4 regions of the Actinomadura sp. NPDC048021 genome follow, and region 3 is predicted to be linked to each of the others. Evidence: riboswitches for the same ligand, from Rfam matches in the RefSeq annotation. Region 3 holds a riboswitch; each other region holds the start of a gene.

Region 1 (4,203 bases), on a different contig from region 3:
CGATCTGGACATCGACATGGCCGAGGCGGCGTCGCTGCTGGTCAAGGACGGCGGCGGCGGGCCGGTGGGGGCCGTGGTGGCGGGGCGCAGGGCGCCGCGCGCCGAGGAGGTGCCCGCGGAGCGCCAGGCGGTCCTGTCGGAGGCCGAGGACGTCCTGCGCCGGGTGACGGCCGAGGACACCGCGGGGGACGCGGAGATCCTCGCGGGGGTGCCCGACGACCCGGCGGCGACGGCGGTGCTGGAGGGGGCGCTCGACTCGGCGGCCCACCTGGTCCCGGTGCGGGGGCCGGACGGCAGCGTGGTCGACTTCCTTTTCGCGGAGCTCAACGGCGTCGCCAAGGACATGTTCGGGCGGGGCCGGGAGGAGCTGACCGGACTGCGGCTGCTGCGGACGGACCCGGGGGCGGTGCTCAGCGGCCTGTTCGACGACTACGTCGGGGTGCTGGAGTCCGGGATGCGTTTGGAACGTTCCTCGATCCAGTATTCGACGGCTCAGCGGGGCCTGTCCCGCTCGTCGCGGATGAGTGTGCGATGCGTGCGGGTGCCTACCGGTATCTGCGTCACATGGCGGTACCACCTGGCCGAGGACCGTATCGCGCGGCGGCTGGAGCGGGTCGAGCGGCTCGCGCTGATCGGGTTCGGGGAGTGGGACCTCGCCACCGGGGAGGCGGACTGGACGCCGCAGATGCTGGCCAACTACGGCCTGTCTTCCGACGAGGTGCCGCCGATGCCGCACGACCTGCCGAAGGTCGTGGCCGACGACGACCTGCCGCTGGTCGAGGAGGCCGTCCAGACCATGTTCTCGCGGCGTGAACCGGTCGAGGCGGAGCACCGCGTGATCAGCCATGACGGGACGCCCCGCCATCTGTGGGTGTTCGCCGAGCCCGTGCTGGGCGAGTCCGGCCTGCCCGTTTCGATCAACATCGTGTCGCAGGACATCACCCGGCGGCGCGGGGTGGAGCGCGCGCTGGCCGAGACCCGGCGGCAGATGCTGCGCCAGCAGGCGCGGACGGCCCAGGAGCGGCGCGTGGCGGTGACCCTGCGGCGGGCCATCCTGCCGGACGAGGACGAGGTCGAGCAGCTGCCGGGCCTGTGCACCTCGATCCGCAGCATGGCGGCGGAGAGCACGGCCCGCATCGGGGGCGACTGGTTCGCGACCAAGGCCCTCCAGGACGGGCGGGCGATGTTCGCGATCGGGGACGCGGCCGGGCACGGGCTGCCGGCGGCGGCGGCGATGGCGCGGACCCGGAACGGCCTGCTGGGTCTCGCCTGCACGGGGGAGCGCCCGGGGCGGCTGGTCGGCTGGCTGAACGAGCTGATCGGCGGCATGGACCCGCCGGCGACGGGCACCGCCATCGTCGCCCACTACGACCCGTCCCGGCACGTCCTGGAGTGGACGTGCGCGGGCCATCCGCCGCCGATCCTGGTCCGGGACGGGCGGGCGACCCCGCTGGAGGTGGTCCGCGACCCGATGCTCGGCGCCATGCCCGGCTGGGAGTACACGACGATCACCACTGGGCTCACGTCGGGCGACATGCTCTTCCTCTACACCGACGGCCTGGTGGAGCGCCGGGACGCGGACCTGGACGAGCGGATCGTCCGCCTGACCCACATCCTGCGGGACTCCTCCACGCGTCCCGACCGGGTGCTGGACGAGGTGCTGGCGCGGATGGAGCACGACCGGGCGGCGGACGACACCACGCTGTTCGCCCTTTACGTGGAGTGACCGTCCGGGCCTCGCGGTGACGGACGGCACGCCTGGCCAGCGAAGATCACCTAGTGTGACGTGCGCCTCACCCGGCGGGGCGGCCGGGTGGCGGGCCGCCTCGGCGGAGACCGTCCGACGCCCCCTATTCGATCTTCTTTACCTTTTCCCGAAGGCTCGGTAAGGGAGGCGGGCAAGGGGTTGGGCGCCTCTCGAGAAAGATCGGGAAGAGGGGGCGCCGCCCCGGTGTTGGGAGTCTCTTGAGAGGGCTTTGAGCAGGCAAGACTTTACTTTATGCCTGGTTTGCTTTTCTTGAGAAGGTTGGTACCTTCGATCCCGAATCACGCAGCGCGTCCCATGCGTTGCCACCGGCCGCACCATGCGCGGCCGAGGATCGCGGAGCGGTATCCGCACGCGATGCGCGCCAATCGACGCGCGCCCCCTCATCAAGATCTGCCAGAGAGAACATCCGTATACCTGCACCGCTCCCGCGGTGCGAGGCCGAGTCCGTCCGGTCGGTGACCGGAGCGGAGCCGGGGACCCACGTTTCTGGGGTGAATCGGCGCGCCCGAGAGTCGCGCCGTAGGGCTGCTTCCATGCCCGAATCCGTCAGCTAACCCGGTAGGCGCCATGGAAGACAAGGAGATTCCCTGCATGTCCGGTCTTTTCGATCGACTTTCGCTCAACCGCCTCACCCCCGAGGACAAGGCCGTCGGCGTCGCCGTGGGCGCGGTCCTGGCGGGCGCGGTCGGGCTCTCGGTGGTCAACCCCCTCGCCGGCGGCCGCGCGGCCGCCGAGACCTCCGCCCAGGCGGCGGTGGTCTCCGAGCAGGGGACCGCCGCTCACCAGCCCTCCCAAGCCAAGACGGTGAAGGCCGAGAACGCCGTCGCCGAGGCGCGGCGCGAGGGCTTCAAGGTCCCCCCGCACGCGGTCAAGCCCGCCGAAGTGATCAAGCTCGCGGAGTCGCAGGTCGGCGTCCACGAGGGCAAGGGCGGTCAGACCAAGTACCACAAGTGGTACATCTCGACTCCGCACGCGAAGGCCACCGCCAAGCGCGACGGCGGCTTCTCGGTCAAGGAGTACAACGGCGCCCAGTGGTGCAACATGTTCGTCTCCTGGCTCGGCGCCCAGACCGGCGTCAAGAACATGGGCTGGGACGCCTACACCGTCCAGCACGCCAGCTGGTTCAAGCAGACCGACCGCTGGGGCCACAAGGCCAGGCCGGGCGCCGTGGTGTTCTTCGACTGGCAGGACGGCTCCAAGGCCGGCATCGGTGACATCGACCACGTCGGCATCGTCGTCAAGGACAACGGCGACGGCAGCATCACCACCGTCGAGGGCAACACCGACAACGCGGTGCAGAAGAAGGTCCGCGAGAAGTCGCAGGTCGTCGGCTACGGCTACCCCGACTACGCCCGCTGATCCGACGCGTCCCGAGAAGGTGCGCGCCTCGCGAAGGCGCCCGGCCTCAGGCCGGGCGCCTTCTGGCGTTCCGGGTGTTGTGCCCAAACCCTCCGGTGACGGTGGGTAATGCTAAGCGTTGACAGCCTTTGATCCCTCTTGGACCTCAGTGCGGAGTTCCTGGAAAGGAATCCAGCACGCCGGAGTCTGCGGAGGGGGATGCCCATGGCGGTGCGCCCGGATGTCAGCGTGGTGGTGATCGCCTACAACGACGCCCGCAGGCTTCCGCGGGCGGTGGCCTCGACGCTGGCGCAGTCGCTGGGCGGCGTCGAGACGGTGATCGTCGACGACGCGAGCACCGACGGGACGGGCGAGGCCGCCGACCGGCTCGCCGCGGCCCATCCGGGGCGGGTCCGGGCCGTCCACCTGCCGGCCAACTCCGGCGGCTGCGGCCGTCCCCGCAACACCGGGATCGAGGAGTCCACCGGCCGGTACGTGATGTTCCTCGACAGCGACGACCTGCTGGACCGGCACGCCTGCCTCAACCTCCTCGCCGCCGCCGAGGACACCGGCGCCGACGTGGTCTCGGGGCTCTGCGACCGGATCTTCCTCGACCTGCCCGAGGGCGCCAAAGGGCGGATCCGCCCCTGGTACCCGTGGCTCTACCGGCACAGCGCGGTCTACGGGTCGCTGAGCGAGAGACCCGATCTTCTCTACGACACCCTCTCGACCAACAAGGCCTACCGCCGCGGCTTCCTGGAGGAGCACGGCCTGCGGTTCGTCGAGCGGCTGCACTACGAGGACCTGCTGTTCACCGCCGAGGCCTACCTGGAGGCGGGGCGGACCGCCCTGATCCCGCACCGCGTCTACAACTGGCTGGTCAAGGAGCGGACGCGGGCGCCGTCGATCTCCAACCGGCGCGCCGACCTGGCGAACTTCACCGACCGGCTGGAGATCCACCGCCGCATCGACATGCTCTTCGCGCTGCGTGGCGCCTACGACCTGCAGCGGGCCAAGGACGTCAAGTTCGTCAACCACGACCTGGTGCTGTACCTGCGCGACCTGCGCGACCGCGACCCGGCCCACCAGGCGCGCTT
Region 2 (4,203 bases), on a different contig from region 3:
ACGGCGGCGGCGACGGCGGCGGCGATCCGGGGCCGGCGCGCGGGGGCGGCGCCGGGGGTTCCGGCGGCGGAGTCCCCGGCGCGGTCCTCGTCGGTCTCCGCCTCGCTCATGCGAGCTCCTCCTTCACGTAGTCGCGCCACAGTGCGGTGAAGCGCTCCCGCGTCAGGCCGAGCACGTCGCGCAGCGCCGCGGCCTCCGGGGCGCGCCCGGCGGCCCGGTAGAGCCGCACCAGCGCCGCTTCACCGTACCGGTCGGCGACCATCCGGCAGGCGAGCCAGGCCTCCTGGTAGGCCTGGGAGAGGCGGGGGGAGCCGCCGGCGAACGCGTCGGCGGAGGGCAGCGCGGAGGGCGTGCGCCCGGCGGAGACCTCGCGGCGCAGCTCGCCCGCCGCCGACCGGGTGCTGATCTTGACGCGCCGGTAGCCGACGTAGTCCGCGAAGCCCTCGATCAGCCACAGCGGGGTGCGCCCGTCGCGGGCGCCGCCGGTGGCGACGTGGGTCAGCTCGTGGGCGAGGACGACGTCGCGGCCCAGCTCGTTGAGGCGGCCGAAGGTGCCGGGGGAGACGATGACGCGGTCCTCGCCGCGACCGCCCCCGGCGGCCGGGGCGACGGCGGCGAGCGCGGCGATCTGGCCGAGGCTCTGCCCGGGGCCGGCGAGCGCGGAGGCGACGGTCGCGTCGGCGGGGACGAGCGCGACGACCCGCCGCGCCCACCCCGTGCCGACCACGGACGTCACGACCGGGACGGCCGCGTCCAGCCGCCGGGCGATGCCGTCGAGGCCGGCGCCGTCGCCGACGACCAGGCTCGTGCGGCCCCTGACCACCGTCAGGGGGCCGCAGTCCCAGATGTCGGTGTCGTCGGCGAGGCCGCGGGACGTCCCGTCGCCGACGATCGTCCACGCCCCGCCCCGCGGGGCCAGCGTGAGGTAGCGGGTGCGGGCCACGTCGCTCCGGTCGAAGCCGCGCAGCCTGTAGCGCGCCTCGACGCGGACGACGGCGGTCTCGCCGTCCACGGTCTCGACGCGGACGACGCGCTCCCGCCAGCCTTCCAGGGGAAGCTTCCGGAGATTCCCGTACATGCGGGACTGGGTGTCCTGGAAGGCGGCGGGGGCGTTGCCCACCGTGGCGAGGAACGCCATGCGGTCGCCTTGGCGGACGGCCGCGGCGCGATTGGCGAGGACGGCGGAGGCCAGGGAGGGATTGAACGTCCCGGCGGACGGGGAGCCGGGAGCACGGGCGCCCGCCGCCCGGCCGCCGGAGCGCGAGCCCGCCAGGCCGGCGCCTCCGGCGAGGAGGACGGCGACCCCGCCCGCGCCGAGGGCGAGGACCCTGCGCCGCGTGACGGGGGCGTCCTGCCCGGGGCCTTCCTCCATGGGCGCGATCCTATGCAGGGCGCGGGGCGTGGGGCGCCGTCACGACCGGTAGTCCGGGTAGCCGTAGCCGACGACGACGTCTGTGGAACGTTCCTTTATCCGGACGGCGTTGTCGGTGTTGCCCTCGACGGTCTCGATCGTGCCATCGTCGATCTTCTTGACCACCATGCCGACGTGCTCGATGTCGTCGACGGACTCACTGCCGCCCCACGAGAAGAACACGATCGCGCCGGGCCTCGGCTCGTTGCCCCAGCGGCCGTGCTCCTGGAACCAGCGGGCGTGGGCGACCGTCCAGGCGTCGCTGCCGACCTGGTCGCTGAAGCCGATCTGCTCGCCCACCCAGGAGACGAACATGTCGCACCAGTTCGCGTCGCCGTAGCCGCTGAGGGAGCCGCCGTCGCGCGCGAGGGTCTCCCGCGCGCGGGACGTGGCCATGTACCAGTCCTGGAACTTGGTCTCGCCGCCGCCGTCCTCCTCGACGCCGACCTGCGAGCGGGCGAGCTCGATGGCCTGCGCGGCGGTGGGGCGCGACTTCGCGACGGTCTTCGGGGCGGCCTTCTCGGAGGTCTCCGCCTTCGGCTGCTCGGGCTGGTCCTTCTTCGCCGGAGCCTTCGAGCCGGTCGTCTTGCGCTCGTCCTCGGCACGGCGCCCGGGCGGGCCGCCGTGCGCCGTCAGGCCGGGGGCGAGGTCGGCCGCGGCGGCGGCCCTCACCGGGGTGGAGCCGAACGGCAGGACCGACGCCTGCGCGGTGGCGGCGGCGGTGCCCAGCACGGCGGCGCCGACGATCACGCCGCCGGTCGTCCGCCAGGTCAGGGACAGGGGGTTCGGCTTGCGGTGCCTGCCGTGGGTCTTCTTGCAGTGCGCGCGTGGCACGGGGGGATCTCCTCGACTTCCATGCCGCCTACCGGGTTAGCTGACGGGTTCGGGCGTGGAAGCCGCCCTACGGCCCGCGAAGGCAGGCCGATTCACCCCGAAAAGGACGCAGTGGGTCCCCGGTTCCGCGGTGGACGCGCATGCGGGGCACGGCGGTCCGCGGACTCGGCGGTGACGTGCCCGGGGGCGGGCACGCCGGTTCTGAATGGGGAATCTCGGCGGGCGTGGACGCCCGCGGAGTGCAGGGGGTGGGGGCGTGGCCGCGTGGCGGCCACGCCCCAGGTAACGCTGCGGGATTCACTCCTTCTCTTCCAGACGCCTACCGGGTTAGCTGACGGGTTCGGGCGTGGAAGTGGCCCTACGGCGGCTCTCACCGGACTGCCGGGAGAGACGCGCCGATTCACCCCGGGTGCCGGAATGCCCGTCCGGAGAGTTCCTCCGGACTCCGGCGCAGATGGGTCCCCGGTTCCGCGCTGAGGCGGATTCGGCGCTGCCGCTGCGATCCTGGGGGCGAGATGGGGCCCGGCGCGGGACCTGTCTCCCGCGTGCGAACGAGCGGCGCCTTGTGTTGTGGACGGACGGCGGCCCGTCTCCGGGGACCGTCCGGGGCCTGCCCCGTGTACGCCACCGCGGCTGCGCGCTCAGCGCCATGCACGCTGCGGGCGTGCGCACGGTGGACGGGGTCGGCCGGGTCTGCGACGAGACCGTGCGGCGCCTTCGGGCGCCGCGGGACGGCACGTGGGGCGTGCCGCCTGGGGGGAGCGGCGCGTGGCTCGCGCCGCCGTCACGCGGGTGCTGGATGCGCCGCGTGGGGCCGGGGCGCCAGGTGGGCGCCGCGGGTCCACGGCGTCTGGAGGGCGCCGTGAGTGGTGCAAAGGTACCAAAACCCCAAAAGAAGGCAAACCCCCCCAAAATCAACAACGGACCAGGTCAAGCCTGGTCCGTTGTCGATGGAGGTCCCGTGACGCCCGTGGAGCAGGGGGTCAGGCGGTGCGTCAGGGGCGCCCGGCGCCGTAGAAGTTGCTCTTGTAGTAGCCGGAGCTGATGTCGCTGATCTTGACGACGTCGCCGGTGTGCGGGGCGTGGATCATCTTGCCGCCGCCCACGTAGAGGCCGACGTGGCCGAGGTTGCTGAAGAACACCAGATCACCGGGCTGCATGTTGTTCCAGGCGACCCGCTTGGAGCTGGTGTAGGCGTACTGGGTGTTGGTGGTGCGGGTGATGCTGACGCCCGCGGCGGCCCAGGCCTTCATGGTCAGACCGGAGCAGTCGTAGGAGTCCGGGCCCTCGGCGCCGTAGGAGTAGGGCTTGCCGAGCTGCGCGTAGGCGAAGTTGAGCGCCGTGCGGGCCGGGCCGCTCGCCGGGCCGTTGTAGGTGCCGCCCGTGGGGCCGCCGCCGCCCGGGCGGGAGGGCGTGCTCCCGCCGCCGAGCCGGCGCACGAGCGCCTTCTGCTTCTGCACCTGCTTGTCGAGGTCCTGCTTCTGCTTCTTCAGCTCGTCCTGCTTGGACTTCACCTCGTCGTAGGCGGCCTTCGCCTGGGACTGCTCGCGGCGGAGCCGCTGGGCGGTCGCGAGGAACTGGGTGAGCTGGGAGCTCCGCTCGTGCGACAGGTGCGAGAAGACGGCGGCCTGGTCGAGGATCGACTGCGGGTCGTTGCTGCCGACGAAGCCGGTGACGTCGGCCGAGTCACCGTTCTTGTAGGCGGTGGCCGCCATCTGCGCGATCTTGGACCGCTGCTCCTCGAAGTCGGCCTGCTCCTGCTTGCTCGCCTTGGTCGCGGCGTCGAACTTCTTCTTGGCGACCTTGAGCTTCTCGCGGTTCTGGTTGAACTGCTCGACCTTCTGGTCCATCTTCTCGTTGAGCTTGTCGAGCGTCTTCTGGGCCTGCGCCCGGGTCGGCTTGGGCTCGGCGTGCGCCACCACCGGGGAGCAGGTCAGGGAGACCGCCACGGTCAGTCC
Region 3 (4,203 bases):
GCTGGCGATCACATCCCGTCTTTCTCGGCAGGCCAACGAGTGAATCGTCACCCGGAGTTCCCCCGTACACCCCCGCAATCGGCCACGCGGCCACCTCCGGCCAAGCGCGCGAGACAGAAAAGGAACCCGATGATCTAAGTCCGGAAGGGTCCGGACCCGGCAACCCAACGCGCGTACAGATCGAGGCCCAACCCGTGCCTGTGCAGCGGACGGCTGCATCCCCGCGGTCATCACCACGGACGAGGGAGGACGGAGTGGAAACAGCCACACTCGCACGTCGTGGCACCGACGATTTCGGGCTGAGCGAGGAAGAGATCCGGCTGCTCGCCCAGATCGCCAGCGGTGTCACCGCCGATGTGGCGGCACGCAAGCTGGAACTGAGCGCTCGGACCTTGCGGCGCCGGCTGCGGACGATCTGCGACCGGCTGGAGGTCAACACCCCTATCGAGGCCGTGGTGTGGGCGGCCCGGAGGCAGCTCATCTAGCGAGGCACCCCCGACGCTCGCCAGGGGACGGCGAGCGTCACCCGGAGAAACGGCGGTTGATCCGAATTCCGTCCACCCCCGCAGCGGCGGCGCCCGCGCCCTGGCAGGTAGGTCCCTGCAGGAGGCGTCGCCGCGGACGGCGTTCGGGCCTGACAGGCCACCTGACCCGCCCTGATCTCCGGCAGGCTTCATCCCTCACGACCAGACTGACCGGCCTACGCCGTGGCGATGCGTCACTCGACACCGCGGTCGGCCGGCACGCCATGCGTTGACCGGACTGGCCGGTCGCGCGACGGCGGAGTTCTAGGCGACGCGGACGCCGCCGGCGAAGGGGCGCCCGTCCATGGAGGCGATCTTCACGACGTCGCCGGTGTGCGGGGCGTGCAGCATCTTGCCGCCGCCGACGTAGATCCCCATGTGGTGCAGGTCGGCGTAGAAGAAGACGAGGTCGCCCGGCTGGAGCTCACTGCGCGACACGTGCGTTCCGGCGTTCCACTGGCTGCCGGTGTAGTGCGGCAGGTTGATGCCGACCTGCTTGTAAGCCCACATCGTGAGGCCGGAGCAGTCGAAGGTGGTCGGACCGGCGGCGCCCCACACGTACGGGCGGCCGATCTTGCTCATCGCGTAGCGGAGCGCCTGCGCCGCCTTGCCGGTGCCGATGACGGGGAGCTTGGCGAGCTGGGTCGGGTCCTTGTCGACGAGCTTGCCGCGGATCTTCTCGTAGGCGTCGGTGATCTTCGTGCGCTGCGAGTCGAGCTGCGTCTTCAGTTCCTTCACCTGCTTGGCGCGGGCCTCGGCCGACTTGCGGGCCCGCTGAGCGGACTGCATGGCCTGCATCAGCCCGAGCACCTGGGTGCTGTCCTGCTTGGCGAAGTAGTGGAGGGTCGCGGCCTGGTCGAGGACGGACTGGGGGTCCTGGGAGGCGACGAACGACACCGTGGGGTCGGAGCCGCCCTGCATGTAGCTCGTCGCCGCGAGGGATCCGACCTTCTGGCGGAGCGTCTCCAGCGTCTTCTCCTGCCGCTTGGCGTTCTCCGTGGCGACCTTGGCGGCGCGCTGCGACTGGGCGAGCCTGACCTTGAGCCCGTTGTACTGCTCGGTGAGCTGCTCCAGCTGGTCGGCGAGCTTGAGCGCCTTCGTCCTCAGCTCCTTGGCGGAGGGCTCGGGGTCGGCGTGCGCGACGGCGATCGTCTGCGGGGCGATCGCGTGCGGAGCGGCCGAAACGACGGCGAGCGCGCCGACCACGATGGTCGCGCGCCCCCGGAAGCGTGAAAGGGAAGCATGCCGCGATCGCTTCACGAATACTCCTCTCCTCAGCCGCCTACCGGGTCAGCTGACGGGTCGGGGCCGGAGCAGCCCGTCCGCGCCCGTGAGCGAACCGATCGCCCGCGGTCGCGGATTCACCCCTCGCATTCGGTCGCTCAGGGAGATCTCCCGAAACGCTCCGAAAGTGGGTCCCCGGCTCCTCGGGCAGCTGGTTGCGACCCGGGGGACTCGGCGGATCGGCCCCCGTCCTGCGGTGGGCCGACGTCAGCGCAGGACACTAACGGACCCCGCATTGGATGCCAACCAGAACATGCGAATTCGCAGGTCACGCGGCGCGGTGAACGAGGAGAACGCCGGGCGGACGCGTCCCGCGCGCGGTGTTGTGGCCCCCCTCTCGGACGACCCCTGGCAGTACCTGGCCCCTTTTATCTAGTCAGTAGCGCGCGCCGCCCGGCGCGGAAGGGTGGGAGGGCGTGCCCTGGTGCGCTGCGGCGTTCGATAATCTCGCCTGTTTGTGGAAGTCGTGATCCGGCGTGCCCGTACCGCCGACGTCCAGGAGATCCGCAGGCTCGTCGACCTGTACGCCGGGTCGGGGCGTCGCCTGCTGAAGAAGACGACGGTCAAGCTGTACGAGGACGTCCAGGAGTTCTGGGTCGCCGAGGACGTGCAGCACGGGACGCCCGGGCCGATCATCGGCTGCGGCGCGCTCCATGTCATGTGGGAGGACCTCGCGGAGGTCCGCTCGGTCGCCGTGGACAAGGGATGCGGCGGACGGGGAATCGGGCACCGCATCGTGACCCGCCTCCTGGAGAACGCGCGAGAACTCGGCGTCCGCCGGGTGTTTTGCCTTACCTTCGAGGTGGAGTTCTTCGCTCGCCACGGCTTCCAGCAGATCCTGGGGACTCCGGTGTCGCCAGAGGTGTACGAGGAACTTCTCCGCTCCTACGACGAAGGCGTGGCAGAGTTCTTGGACCTCGACCGGGTCAAGCCGAATACGTTGGGCAACACCCGGATGTTGCTTCGCCTGGAGGACTGACCCGAATGAGCGATTCCCCCCACCGCGGGCGGCCTTACCAGCCCCAGCAGGGGCAGGGTTCCTACGGCCCGCCCCCTCCGTACCAAGGTTCTCAGTGGCAGCAACCACAGCAGCCGTCTTCGCAGCAGCAGTGGGAACAGCAGCCCCAGCAGCAGTGGCAGACGCAGCAGCAGCAGTGGAACCAGCAGCCCGCCTACGAGGACTACGGCTCGTACGACGGCGGCGGTTCCTACGACGGCGGCGGTGACGTGGCGCTGGCGCCCATTCACCGTAGGGCGGGCGCGCGAATCATCGACAACGCGCTCGTCGCGGTCTTCGGGTTCGCACTCGTCCTGCCGGTGACGATCGGCGCGTTCGGTCTGGGCAAGCCGGGCAGCAAGACGGAGGACGAGGGCGGTGTGTGGAACTGGCCCATCATCTTCACCCTCTTCTGTGTCCTGTCTGTGCTGCCGTTCATCTATGAGGCCGTGCAGTTGTCCATGTGGGGACGGACGCTGGGGAAGCGTGTTCTGGGCCTGGGGGTCGTTCAGGCGAGGCCCGCGGGCACCCCGATCACCACGACGCAGGCTGTCTGGCGTGCCGGGATCACCCACGTCGGTTACCAGCTCGGCGTGTTCTTCTTCCTCGTCCTGGCGGTGATGGTGTGGGACTACGCCGCGTACGGGATGGTGCTGGTCTGGGCGGGCGCCCTGATGGCCTACCTGTGGGCGATCTGGGATCAGCCTCTGCACCAGTCGCTGCACGATCGCTTCGCCGGCACGCTCGTCATCGACGAGCGGGTCGGATATGACGACTCCGAGTACTCCGAGTACGCGGGCTAAGGCCACGATGGCGGCAACGCTCGCCGAGCCGGGGCAGAGGCTCCTGGCACGCGTCGTCGACACGCTCGTCGTCGGAGTTCCCGTCGTTCTCGTCGTCCGCGAACTAGTGTCCGGGCACACGGCGGACGTCATCGCCCCGTCCGCCGTGGCCGGATGCATGCTGCTGTACGAGGCGGTCCAGCTCGCCCTCTGGGGCCGGACGCTCGGCAAGCGCGTCGCGGGCATCGAGGTGGTCGCTGCGACGGCTCAGGAGGCCCCTGAAGCGTCGCCAGAGGGGAGCGGCGGAGCGGGCGGGAGCACCGGTCTCGGCGACGTGTCGGCCCTTCCCGTGTCCGTGCCGGGTTTCGTGCCCGTGGCGGCCCCCGAGCCTGCGGAGGCCGCCGCTCCCAACGGTGCTGAGGTCGTGGACGCGTCCACGCGCCCGGACGTTCTGCGCTGCGTTCTGCGGGCCGCCGTCTATTCGGTGCCGATCGGGCTGCGTCCGATTCCGGTACTCGGTCTGCTCGCGAGCGTCTTCTGGGTCGTGAACGCGGGGGTCCTGTTCGAGGGCAGTCGCCGCCAGGCTGTTCATGACAGGCTCGCGGGCACCCTCGTG
Region 4 (4,203 bases), on a different contig from region 3:
CGGTGTTCCTGTCGACCGTCGCCTTGGGAGCCCTGTGGGCGCTCGTCAGCGCCTCCTGGTACATGCTGCTCACCTGGGCCGTCAGCCGAGGGCGCGCACTGGTGTCGCAGCCGACCGTCCTGCGGGGGCTCAGCATGACCACCGGTGCCGTCCTGCTGGCGCTGGGCGCCGCGGTGGCAGTAGGTGTCTGAGGGCCGGTCAGATCTGCAGGCCCTGCTCGCCCGCCGTAAACCGTGAGCACCTGCGCGGCGGCATTTGTAGGGGCGCCCAGAAGCGGTGAGGCGTGCTACTGAGTGGAGGTGTCGGCCGGTGGGGCGAGGCCGGTCATTGCGAGGTCGACGATGGCGTTGACGTGCTCGGCGTCGGCCGTGCGCGGGGTGAGCAGGCGGCGGTAGTAGGCGGCGCCGTAGAGCAGTTCGGTGACGAGGACCGGGTCGGCGTCGGCGCGGACCTGGCCCTTGCGCTGCGCTACGCGGATGCGGTCGGCCGCGGCGCCCGCCAGGTGACCGATGAAGTTGTCCCACAAGGCCTGGTGGAGGTCCGGGTCGTGCTGGGCCTCGCCGATCAGTGCGCGGTAGTGCGGGAAGACGTGCGGGTCGCCGAGGATGCGCGAGGCCGCCGCCATCTGCGTCTTGATGTCCGCGACGAAGTCACCGGTGTCGGGGAAGGTCGCGTCCATCTTCCAGGTGGACAGCAGGCCGTCCAGCAGCACGGCCGCCTTGGACGGCCACCAGCGGTAGATCGTGTTCTTGCCGACGCCGGCGCGGGCGGCGATGCCCTCGATGCTGACCTTGCGGTACCCGACCTCCTGGCACAGGTCCATGGCGGCCTTGATGACGGCGTTGGCGGCCTCTTCGCTTCGGCGCTCAGGACGTCTGGGTGACATGGGGACAGCATAGCCCTCAGGCGGCACGGAACGTTCCGTATTGACGCGGCGAGCGGCGGCGGGCATGCTGAGGCGGCACGGAACGATCCGTGCCGCCATCGAAGGACGAACCCATGAAAGTTGAGTTCACCCACGACATCGCCTGCGTCTGGTCGGCGCTCGGCTACGCCCGCTTCCAGCGGGCCGCCGAGGAGCACCGTGCGGGTGGCGGCGAACTGGAGGTCGTCTTCAGGCCGTACCAGACCGCGGGCTCCGCGGCGGAACCGCCGCCGAGCCGTGGCCATTTCCCTCTCGCGCTCACCGCGCGGGTCGAGCAGATCGCACGGGCGGCGGCGGTCGACGGCCTGGTGGTGAACCTCGACCGGATCGTGCCCGCCCGCACGGCCGACGCCCACCGGCTCATCGCGCTGGCGGCCGCGCACGGCACCGCCGAGGACATGACCGCCCGTCTTTACCGCGCCTACTTCAGTGACGGTCTGGACATCGGCGACGTCAACGTGCTGCGGGGCTTGGCGTCCGCGACCGGCGTCAGGTGGGACGGCGAGCGGCCCCACGCGGAACCGGCTCGGTCCGCTCGCGTGTCCGGCCCGCGAGTGCCGGTCTTCCGGTTTCCCGACGGGACGGTCCTGGTCGGAGCCGTGTCACTCGCCGCGCTGAGGGGTGAGTTGATGAGGGCCGACTCACCGCGCCGGCGCTCCAGCAGGACCACGCATCCGCGCCCGGCTCCGGTGCGACTATGACGCGTCCTGGTCGGTCGTGAACTTGGGCACCTTGATGACCAGCCCGCGGGTGGGGGCGCGCTCGGGGGTGATCGTCTCCCGCTGGGGCGAGGTGGCGACCAGAAATCTTGGGCCGACTTGACTGGACCGCAGCCCTTGCGTTGAGGGCGCTTTGGGGAGTCTTTACAGGTCAGCGGCGTCTTTGGGGTGTGCTTGACGAAATATGGGGCCGCTTGAACCTGTTGTGGGTGTGTGACCGACGGGAAAGCCCGTCCGGAGCGCCCGACCAGATCGTGACGGGCGCATCGAGTCCCTGATCATCAGGACGGCCGATCAAGGCACGTCCGCCGCCGAGTCCGCAGAGCGCCGATCACTGGCCGAGCGGAGCCGGGGACCCACCGAAACACCGGGGTGAATCCGCACTCCCGCCTTGCGCGGGGTCGCGGTAGGGCCACTTCCATGCCCGAACCCGACAGCTAACCCGGTAGGCGGACTGGAAGACCTCAGGAGAACCTTCGCATGACCGCTCGTACTTTCGACCTGACCAAGCGCATGGGCACCCGCTTCGCCGCCGGAGCCGTCCTCTCCCTGGCGAGCGCTTTCGGCTTCGCCTCCCTGGCCCCGTCCGCCCATGCGGACACCAAGCCCGCGAACACCGCGCACGTCGCCGCCGCGCCCCAGGCCGGCGCCAACGGCGCGAAGACCGCCACCGCCGGCGCCTCCGCGCAGGACGTCATCAAGCTCGCCCGCACGCAGATCGGCACCCACGAGGACGCCTCGGGCAACAGCAAGTTCAACGACTGGTACGTCGGCTCGCCGCTGGGCGAGCAGAACGCCCACCGCATCGGTTCCAAGAGCGCCTCGGTCTACAAGGGCCAGTCCTGGTGCGACATGTTCGTGTCCTGGCTGGGCCAGCACACCGGCACCAAGGGCATGGGCGCCGACGCCTACACCGTCAGCCACGCCAAGTGGTTCAAGAAGACCGGCCGCTTCGGCCAGACCCCGAAGCCCGGCGCCGTGGTCTTCTTCGCCTGGAACGGCGGGGGCATCAAGGGTGTCGAGCACGTCGGCATCGTCGTCAAGGACAACCACGACGGCACCATCAACACCATCGAGGGCAACACCGGTGACGCGGTGAAGAAGAAGGTCCGCGACACGTCCACCGTCGCCGGCTACGGCTACCCCCAGTACCGGTGAGCCAGGGCCGCTGAGCGGCCCGTTGCCCCGCACCGTCCAGTGGTGCCTCCCCCTTCTCCATCCCTCCGCGATCACACCCACGTCGCGAGCACGCCCACGTGCCGTGCGCCGGATCCGTCATGCCCGAACGGCGAGCCCCCGACTAGCCGAAGCCGTGACCCGGCGCCCCGGACCACCGAGCAAAGGATGAACATGCAGAAGCGAGCCATCGACACCGCCCTGATCGGTACCGCTCTCGCGGGCCTGCTGGCCGCGGGCGTGGCGGCCGGGACCTCCCACGGGGCCCAGGCCGACGAGCCGATGTCGCACAAGGTCATCGGACAGCAGGTGGCCGGGCAGCAGGTCACCGGCCACAAGATGACCGGACAGCTGGTCACCGGACAACAGCTGAGCGGGCACAAGGTGACCGGACAGCCGGTCACCGGAAAGCAGATGACCGGAAAGCAGGTGACCGGGAAGCAGGTGGGGCAGCCCGCCGCGAAGGCCACCCACCACGGCACCGCCAAGGTCGCACCGAAGCGCCACGCCGTCCTGTCGGGCAGCACCAAGGCGTCCTACTTCTGGGACGACGGCTCGGGCGTGAACGGCGACACGGGCGCCCCGGCGGGCGGCAAGCCGATGCAGAAGGGCCTGTTCGCCAGCCCGAGCTGGCCCATGCACACCAAGGTGAAGGTCACCTACAAGGGGCGCAGCGTCACCGGCTTCGTCGGGGACCGCGGGCCGGGCGAGCCGTCGCACCGCGGCGTCATGCTCGACCTCGACACCTACACCTTCCGCCACCTGGTGGACGGCAAGAAGCCGCGGAGCAAGTACGACACGGGCACCTCGGCGGGCCACCTGAAGGGCGTCAAGTACGAGATCCTGTCCTGGGGCCACGGCGCCGGCAAGAAGGGCGCCCCGAAGCCCCTCGGCTGATCAGGCCCGACCGGGTGACCCCTCCTGGCCTCACCACGGACCCCGCTCCCGTCTTCGGACGAGGGCGGGGTCTGTCACGTCCGGGGTAGGACTGGGGTGGGGCGCCAGCCGGGCGCTCCTGGGCGAGGGAGTGCCAGTGGGATTAGACGTCAGAGCGATCCAGGTAGTGACCTGCGACATCTTCGGGACGACCGTCGACTGGCGGACAGGGGTCGCCGGCCAGGTGGCGGCGATCGCTGCGGAGTGCGGTGTCGCGTTGGAGGGCGAGGCCTTCGCCGACGAATGGCGTGAGCGGTACCTCCCGTCCATGCAGCGGGTCAGCAGCGGAGAGCGGGAGTGGGTGTACCTCGACACGCTGCACCGGGAGTCGCTGGACGAGCTGCTGGAGCTGCACGGCGTTGCTGACGCCTTCGACGAGACCGCACGGCGGCGGCTCGTCCGGGCCTGGCATCGCCTGCCCGCGTGGGACGACTCGGTGGACGGCCT

The links. A riboswitch is a leader RNA that binds a small molecule or an ion and turns the genes downstream of it on or off. The one in region 3 is predicted to bind cyclic di-AMP.
Region 1: another riboswitch for cyclic di-AMP. It lies ahead of AB0C87_RS40175 (CHAP domain-containing protein); the one in region 3 lies ahead of AB0C87_RS08130 (NlpC/P60 family protein).
Region 2: another riboswitch for cyclic di-AMP. It lies ahead of AB0C87_RS22100 (CHAP domain-containing protein); the one in region 3 lies ahead of AB0C87_RS08130 (NlpC/P60 family protein).
Region 4: another riboswitch for cyclic di-AMP. It lies ahead of AB0C87_RS15255 (CHAP domain-containing protein); the one in region 3 lies ahead of AB0C87_RS08130 (NlpC/P60 family protein).

What each region holds. Positions count from the first base shown of each region.
Region 1 covers NZ_JBEZJQ010000040.1:49,042-53,244, forward strand. Annotated here, with positions in the region: gene AB0C87_RS40170 (SpoIIE family protein phosphatase) at 1-1,726, shown strand, start outside; cyclic di-AMP (ydaO/yuaA leader) riboswitch at 2,195-2,348, shown strand; gene AB0C87_RS40175 (CHAP domain-containing protein) at 2,360-3,127, shown strand; gene AB0C87_RS40180 (CDP-glycerol glycerophosphotransferase family protein) at 3,332-4,203, shown strand, end outside.
Region 2 covers NZ_JBEZJQ010000013.1:19,369-23,571, reverse strand. Annotated here, with positions in the region: gene AB0C87_RS22110 (M48 family metallopeptidase) at 1-110, opposite strand, end outside; gene AB0C87_RS22105 (hypothetical protein) at 107-1,372, opposite strand; gene AB0C87_RS22100 (CHAP domain-containing protein) at 1,412-2,245, opposite strand; cyclic di-AMP (ydaO/yuaA leader) riboswitch at 2,255-2,394, opposite strand; cyclic di-AMP (ydaO/yuaA leader) riboswitch at 2,547-2,745, opposite strand; gene AB0C87_RS22095 (NlpC/P60 family protein) at 3,241-4,194, opposite strand.
Region 3 covers NZ_JBEZJQ010000003.1:498,234-502,436, forward strand. Annotated here, with positions in the region: gene AB0C87_RS08125 (LuxR C-terminal-related transcriptional regulator) at 255-485, shown strand; gene AB0C87_RS08130 (NlpC/P60 family protein) at 789-1,784, opposite strand; cyclic di-AMP (ydaO/yuaA leader) riboswitch at 1,788-1,995, opposite strand; gene AB0C87_RS08135 (amino-acid N-acetyltransferase) at 2,260-2,787, shown strand; gene AB0C87_RS08140 (RDD family protein) at 2,793-3,608, shown strand; gene AB0C87_RS08145 (RDD family protein) at 3,616-4,203, shown strand, end outside.
Region 4 covers NZ_JBEZJQ010000008.1:79,329-83,531, forward strand. Annotated here, with positions in the region: gene AB0C87_RS15240 (LysE family translocator) at 1-191, shown strand, start outside; gene AB0C87_RS15245 (TetR/AcrR family transcriptional regulator) at 287-886, opposite strand; gene AB0C87_RS15250 (DsbA family protein) at 1,000-1,626, shown strand; cyclic di-AMP (ydaO/yuaA leader) riboswitch at 1,960-2,110, shown strand; gene AB0C87_RS15255 (CHAP domain-containing protein) at 2,125-2,802, shown strand; gene AB0C87_RS15260 (hypothetical protein) at 2,995-3,717, shown strand; gene AB0C87_RS15265 (haloacid dehalogenase type II) at 3,854-4,203, shown strand, end outside.